2 regions of the Streptomyces sp. NPDC020490 genome follow, and region 2 is predicted to be linked to the other one. Evidence: riboswitches for the same ligand, from Rfam matches in the RefSeq annotation. Region 2 holds a riboswitch; the other holds the start of a gene.
What was found. Region 2 has a riboswitch for thiamine pyrophosphate ahead of thiC (phosphomethylpyrimidine synthase ThiC). Riboswitches for the same ligand answer to the same signal wherever they lie in the genome.
Positions count from the first base shown of each region.

Region 1 (3,188 bases), on a different contig from region 2:
GTGAGGACCTCGACCCGGTCCCCCTCGGCGAGGGGGGTCGACGGCCACTGCGCGCGCGGGACGACGGTTTCGTTGAGGGCGGCGGCCACCCCGGAGGACGCCGGGGTGAGCGCCCTGACCACGGTGTCGAGAGCGGTTCCGGGAGCGACCTCGCGGGGCTCGCCGTTGACGGAGATGTTCATGCGGGCTGCTCCGTGCGGGCGAACCGCCGCGGGGTGAAGGGGCGTGCCTCCTCGGGGAGTTCGCCGGTGGTCAGGACGTGTGCCATGGCGTCGCCGGTGACCGGTGCGAGCAGCACGCCGTTGCGGTGGTGCCCGGTGGCCAGCAGCAGCCCGGACAGCCCGCTCGGGCCGAGCAGCGGCGCGTTGTCGGGGGAGCCGGGGCGCAGCCCGGCCCGGGTCTCGGTCAGCGGCAGCTCGGTGATGCCGGGGACCAGTTCGTGGGCGTCGCGCAGCAGCTCGTACACCCCGCCCGCGGTGACCGTGGTGTCCCAGCCCAGTTCCTCGCTGGTCGCGCCGACCACCAGCTCGCCGTTCTCGCGCGGCACCAGGTAGACGTGGCTGCCGCGCACCATGGCCCGGACGGTGCGGCTGAGGAAGGGCGCGTACCGCTGCGGCACGCTCAGCCGCAGCACCTGCCCCTTGACCGGCCGCACCGGCGGCAGCACGTCGGCCGGGACGCCCGCGAGCCGTCCGCTGAGGCTGCCGGCGGCCAGCACCACCCGGTCCGCGGCCAGCGCGGTGCCGTCCGCCGCGGTGACGCCGACGGCCCGGTCCCCGGCGCGGTCGAGCCGCTCGGCCCACACCCGGTGGAAGACCACGCCGGCCCGCTCGCAGGCGGCCACCAGCGCGCGGGTCAGCCGCCGCGGGTCGATCTGGTGGTCGCCGTCGACCCGGAGGCCGCCGCGTACGGCCGGTGCGAGCATCGGCTCCAGACGCCGGCACTCGCGCCCCGACAGCCATTCCGACCCCAGGCCGGACTGCTGCTGCAGGGTGTGCAGTTCGCGCAGGTGGGCGCGGTCGTCGGCGTCCAGCGCGACGGCGAGCGTGCCGCACCGGCGGTAGCCGAGGTCGTGGCCGGTGAGGTCGGCGAGCTCGGCCGCGAAGTCCGGGTAGCGGCGGGCCGAGGCGAGGTTGAGGCCGAGCAGGGTCTGCTCGCCGTGGTGCAGTTCGGTGACCGCGGCCAGCATGCCGGCCGCCACCTGGGCGGCGCCGCCGCCCGGTTCCGGGTCCACCACGGCGGTGGCGAAGCCGCGCTGCGCGGCGCGCCAGGCCGTGACCAGGCCGATGATCCCGCCCCCGACGACGAGGACGTCTGACGTACGTGACGGCATGGGCGTCCAGCCCCTCCCTTCGCCGGCATGACCCGGATCAGGTTCGTACGGTCGGAGGCCGCCAGCCTCCCTCTCAGCCCGGTGCGTCCGGGCTCCCGCGAGTGCTTGTACGGTGGCCACCCTAGCCCGCGCCCCGTCGCCGTCGTAAGGGAGCCTTCCCCCATGCCGCGCTCACTGGACGGCCTCGTCCTCGCCCCGGTCGCCGACCAGGCCCCCGGCCAGGTGGGCATGCGGACCCGCTTCACCTACCACGAGGCCGACGGCGCGATCTGGGCCGAGTACGCGGGCGGCGACGTCGTACACGGCCGTCTGGTGGGTACCCGGGAAGGTGACCGGCTCGACTTCCGCTACGTGCAGCTGAGGAACGACGGCACGACGTCCTCCGGGCACTGCGTGTCGACGGTCGTGGAGCTGCCGGACGGCCGGGTGCGCCTGGAGGAGACGTGGGAGTGGGAGTCCCGGCCGGGCGGCGGCACCAGTGTTGTGGAGCAGGTCACTGACGGGATCCGCGACTGACATGACGTCAGGTGTCTATGGTGATCAGGTGAGCGAGCAGACGCAGGAACGGCAGACGCCCCCGCACCGGCGAGTCGTCGTGGCCGGCGCGGGCATGGCCGGTGTGCAGACCGCGGTCGCCCTGCGCGAACAGGGCTTCGCCGGGCCGGTGACCCTCATCGGCGCCGAGCCCCACCAGCCGTACGACCGGCCGCCGTTGTCCAAGGCCGTCCTGCTCGGCAAGGCCGAGGGGTCCGCCTTCGACATCGACTTCGAGGCGCTCGGCATCGAACTGCGGCTCGGCCGCGAGGTGCTGGGCGTCCGGGTCGCCGACCACGAACTCGACACCGCCGAGGGGTCCGTGCCGTACGACGCCCTGGTCCTCGCGACCGGCGCCGAGCCGGTGCTGCTGCCGCAGACCCAGGGGGTGCCCGGCGTCCATCTGCTGCGCACCCTGGACGACGCCGAGCGGCTGCGGCCGGTGCTCGCCCGGCAGCACGACGTGGTGGTCGTCGGCGCGGGCTGGATCGGCGCGGAGTTCGCCACGGCGGCGCGCGAGGCGGGCTGCGCGGTGACCGTCGTGGAGGCGGCCGACCGGCCGCTCGCGGGCGCGCTGCCCGCCGAGGTGGCCGCCCCGATGGCCTCCTGGTACGCCGACGCGGGCGCCGTGCTGCGCACCCACGCGCGCGTGGCGCGTGTCGAGCCGGGCGAGGTCGTCCTCGACGACGGCACCCGGCTGCCCGCGGGCGCCGTCGTGGTCGGCATCGGCGCGCGCCCGGCCACCGGCTGGCTGGCCGGTTCCGGCATCGTGCCCGGGGCGCACGGCGAGGTCGTCGCCGACGACGGCCTGCGCACCTCGGCGCCGGACGTCTACGCGGTCGGCGACTGCGCGTCGTTCCCGTCCCGCAGGTACGGGGAGCGCCTGCTGGTGCACCACTGGGACAACGCCCTGCAGGGCCCGCGCACGGTGGCCGCGAACATCATCGGCGAGGAGCCCGCCGTCTACGACCCGGTGCCGTACTTCTGGTCCGAGCAGTTCGGCCGGTTCGTGCAGTACGCCGGGTACCACGCGGGCGCCGACACGACCCTGTGGCGCGGCGACCCGTCGGGCCCGAGCTGGTCCGTCTGCTGGCTGCGCGACGGCCGCCTGGTGGCGCTGCTGGCGGTGGGCCGGCCCAGGGACCTGGCGCAGGGCAGGCGCCTGATCGAGGCGGGCACGCCGATGGACCCGGACCTGCTGGCGGACGCGAGCAAGCCGCTGAAGGCCGCCACCGCGTAGCCGGGACGCGAGCGGACCGTGGCCGGGACGCGGCCGGACCGTGGCCGGGACGCAGCCGGACCGTGCCAGGACGCAGCCGGA
Region 1 is NZ_JBIRUY010000023.1:76,393-79,580, reverse strand. It holds gene thiS (sulfur carrier protein ThiS) at 1-182, opposite strand, end outside; gene thiO (glycine oxidase ThiO) at 179-1,333, opposite strand; TPP riboswitch at 1,331-1,442, opposite strand; gene ACH4ZX_RS23565 (hypothetical protein) at 1,496-1,849, shown strand; gene ACH4ZX_RS23560 (NAD(P)/FAD-dependent oxidoreductase) at 1,878-3,107, shown strand.
Region 1: another riboswitch for thiamine pyrophosphate. It lies ahead of thiO (glycine oxidase ThiO); the one in region 2 lies ahead of thiC (phosphomethylpyrimidine synthase ThiC).

Region 2 (3,188 bases):
CCGTGCCGGAGCGTGCCTGGGCCGGAGCCGCGCCGGCCGTCGCCCCCTCCGGTCCCCGACGGTCCGCGGAGACGACCAGGGCGGCGAGAGCCGTGGTGACCGGGACCGAGGCGACCAGCCCGATCGAGCCCACCAGTGTGCGCACGATCTCCTCCGTGACCAGCTCGCTGTTGGCGACGGTGCCCACGCTGCTCTGCGCGATGGAGAAGAGCAGCAGCAACGGCAGCGCGGCGCCCGCGTAGGCGAGGACGAGCGTGTTGACGACCGACGCGATGTGATCGCGGCCGATGCGGATGCCCGCGCGGTACAGCCCGCGCCAGCCCATCGAGGGGTTGGCCTCGTGCAGTTCCCACACGGCCGAGGTCTGCGTGACCGTCACGTCGTCGAGGACACCGAGGGAGCCGATGATGACGCCGGCCAGCAGCAGACCGCTCATGTCGATCGACGGATACAGGCCGTGGATCAGACCGGTGTTGTCGTCCGTGTTGCCGGTGAGCGCGGCCCATCCGATGAACACCGAGCCCAGGACGCCGATCAGCAGCAGCGAGAGCAGTGTGCCCAGGACCGCCACGGACGTACGGGCCGACAGGCCGTGACACATGTACAGGGCGATCAGCATGATGGCACTGGACCCGACCACCGCCACGACCAGCGGATTCGAGCCTTCCAGGATCGCCGGAAGGATGAAGAGGGTCAGCACCAGGAAGCTCACGGCCAGCGCGATCAGCGCCATGACGCCCCGCATCCGGCCCACCACCACGACGGCCAGCGCGAAGACGCCGGCCAGCAGGGCCATGGGGAACCTGCGGTCGACGTCGGTGACCGCGTACTGCAGTTCCCTGGGCGCCGAGGGCTCGTAGGCGACCACGACCTTCTGCCCCTGGTGCAGTTGCCGCGACTGGTCCGGCTGCACGATCTCGGTGAACGTCCGGCCCTTGTCCTTGCCGGTGTCGACGCGGATGGTGGCCTTGTGGCAGGTGCCGTCCGCTTGCTGCTGGGCCGAGGAGCCCTCGGCGGTCGACGTGTCGCCGGTCGGCGTGCTGCCCGGGGCGTTCACCGACTTGCAGCTCACGTTCATCACCTGGACGACCGTCGCCTGCTGGGTCTGCCGGTCGAAGCCGACGCCGGTGCGCTCGTGCGACGGTGCGCCGCCGGGCCACAGCACCGCGAGCCCGACCAGCACGGCCGCGGCGAAGGGAATCAGGACCGCGGCGATGACCTTGCGCAGGTGCCGGGAGACGGGCGCGGCGGGGCCGTGGCTGTGCGAGTGACCGTGTCCGCCTCCGACCCCTGACCCGTGGCCGTGCCCCTGCCCCTGCCCCTGCCCCTGATCGTGCCCATGCCCATGCCCGTGGCCATGATCGGGGCCGTCTCCACGGCCGTGATCGCCGTCGTGTCGGTGCGGCGGCCCGGGTGACGGCCCGGGTGACGGCGATGGCGGACCAGGTGGCGGATCGGGTGGCGGAAACGGGTACTGCGGTGTCGTGGTCACCGCCCGATCATCGCAAGGACGGCAGGGGGCCTCTGTTCACCGCGCCCGAGTTGACGCTAGCGTGGAGGTACCTTTTGTACACGCGGGAGCTCGGAGCACCGGGCTGAGAGGGCGCTGACCTCCGTCCCAGCGATGTTTCACGTGGAACGTCACCGGAGTCGAGTGATGTTGCACACGGAACGTCGACCGACGGAAACCGCTGCGTCGACCGCCGAACCTGTTACCGGGTAATGCCGGCGTAGGGAGTAGGTCTCATGACCAGCAAGGACGCACGCACGCCTGCCTCCGATCAGATCGACGGGGAGGCCGGGTCATCCATCGGCTGGCACAAGGCGTACGTCGAGGGCTCACGCCCCGATCTGCGGGTGCCGGTCCGTCAGGTGCATCTCACCAACGGGCAGTCGGTCACGCTGTACGACACATCGGGCCCGTACACCGATCCGCTCGTCGACACCGATGTCCGCAGGGGCCTGCCGCCGCTGCGGGAGAACTGGATCGTCGCCCGCGGCGACACGGAGGAGTACACGGGCCGCCCCGTACGCCCCGAGGACGACGGGATCAAGCACACCTCGCCGCGCGGCGGACTGCGCAATCTCGACGCCGTCTTCCCGGGGCGGCCGCGCCAGCCGCGCCGCGGCCGGGACGGCAGGGCGGTCACCCAGCTCGCGTACGCGCGCCGGGGTGAGATCACGCCGGAGATGGAGTACGTGGCGATCCGGGAGAACGTCTCCGCCGAGGTGGTCCGTGAGGAGATCGCCGCGGGGCGCGCGGTGCTGCCCGCGAACGTCAACCACCCGGAGATCGAGCCGATGATCATCGGCAAGCGGTTCCTGGTGAAGGTCAACGCCAACATCGGCAACTCCGCGGTCACCTCCTCCATCGAGGAGGAGGTCGAGAAGATGACCTGGGCGACCCGCTGGGGCGCCGACACGGTCATGGACCTCTCCACCGGCCGCAACATCCACACCACCCGCGAGTGGGTGCTGCGCAACTCCCCCGTCCCCATCGGCACCGTGCCGCTGTACCAGGCCCTGGAGAAGGTCGACGGCAAGGCCGAGGAACTGACCTGGGAGATCTACAAGGACACCGTCATCGAGCAGGCCGAGCAGGGCGTCGACTACATGACGGTCCACGCGGGTGTGCGCCTGCCGTACGTGCCGCTCACGGCGAACCGCAAGACCGGCATCGTCTCGCGCGGCGGCTCGATCATGGCCGCGTGGTGCCTCGCGCACCACAAGGAGAGCTTCCTGTACGAGAACTTCGAGGAACTCTGCGAGATCCTCGCCGCCTACGACGTCACGTACTCGCTGGGTGACGGCCTCCGGCCGGGTTCGATCGCGGACGCCAACGACGAGGCGCAGTTCGCGGAGTTGCGCACGCTCGGGGAACTCAACCGGATCGCGAAGCGCTTCCACGTCCAGACCATGATCGAGGGCCCGGGACACGTCCCGATGCACAAGATCAAGGAGAACATCGACCTCCAGCAGGAGATCTGCGACGAAGCCCCGTTCTACACGCTCGGCCCGCTGACGACGGACATCGCGCCGGCCTACGACCACATCACCTCCGGCATCGGCGCCGCGATGATCGCCTGGTGGGGCACGGCCATGCTCTGCTACGTCACCCCCAAGGAACACCTGGGCCTGCCCAACCGCGACGACGTCAAGACCGGCGTCATCACCTACAAGATCGCCGC
Region 2 is NZ_JBIRUY010000008.1:154,599-157,786, forward strand. It holds gene ACH4ZX_RS11535 (YibE/F family protein) at 1-1,492, opposite strand, end outside; TPP riboswitch at 1,565-1,754, shown strand; gene thiC (phosphomethylpyrimidine synthase ThiC) at 1,747-3,188, shown strand, end outside.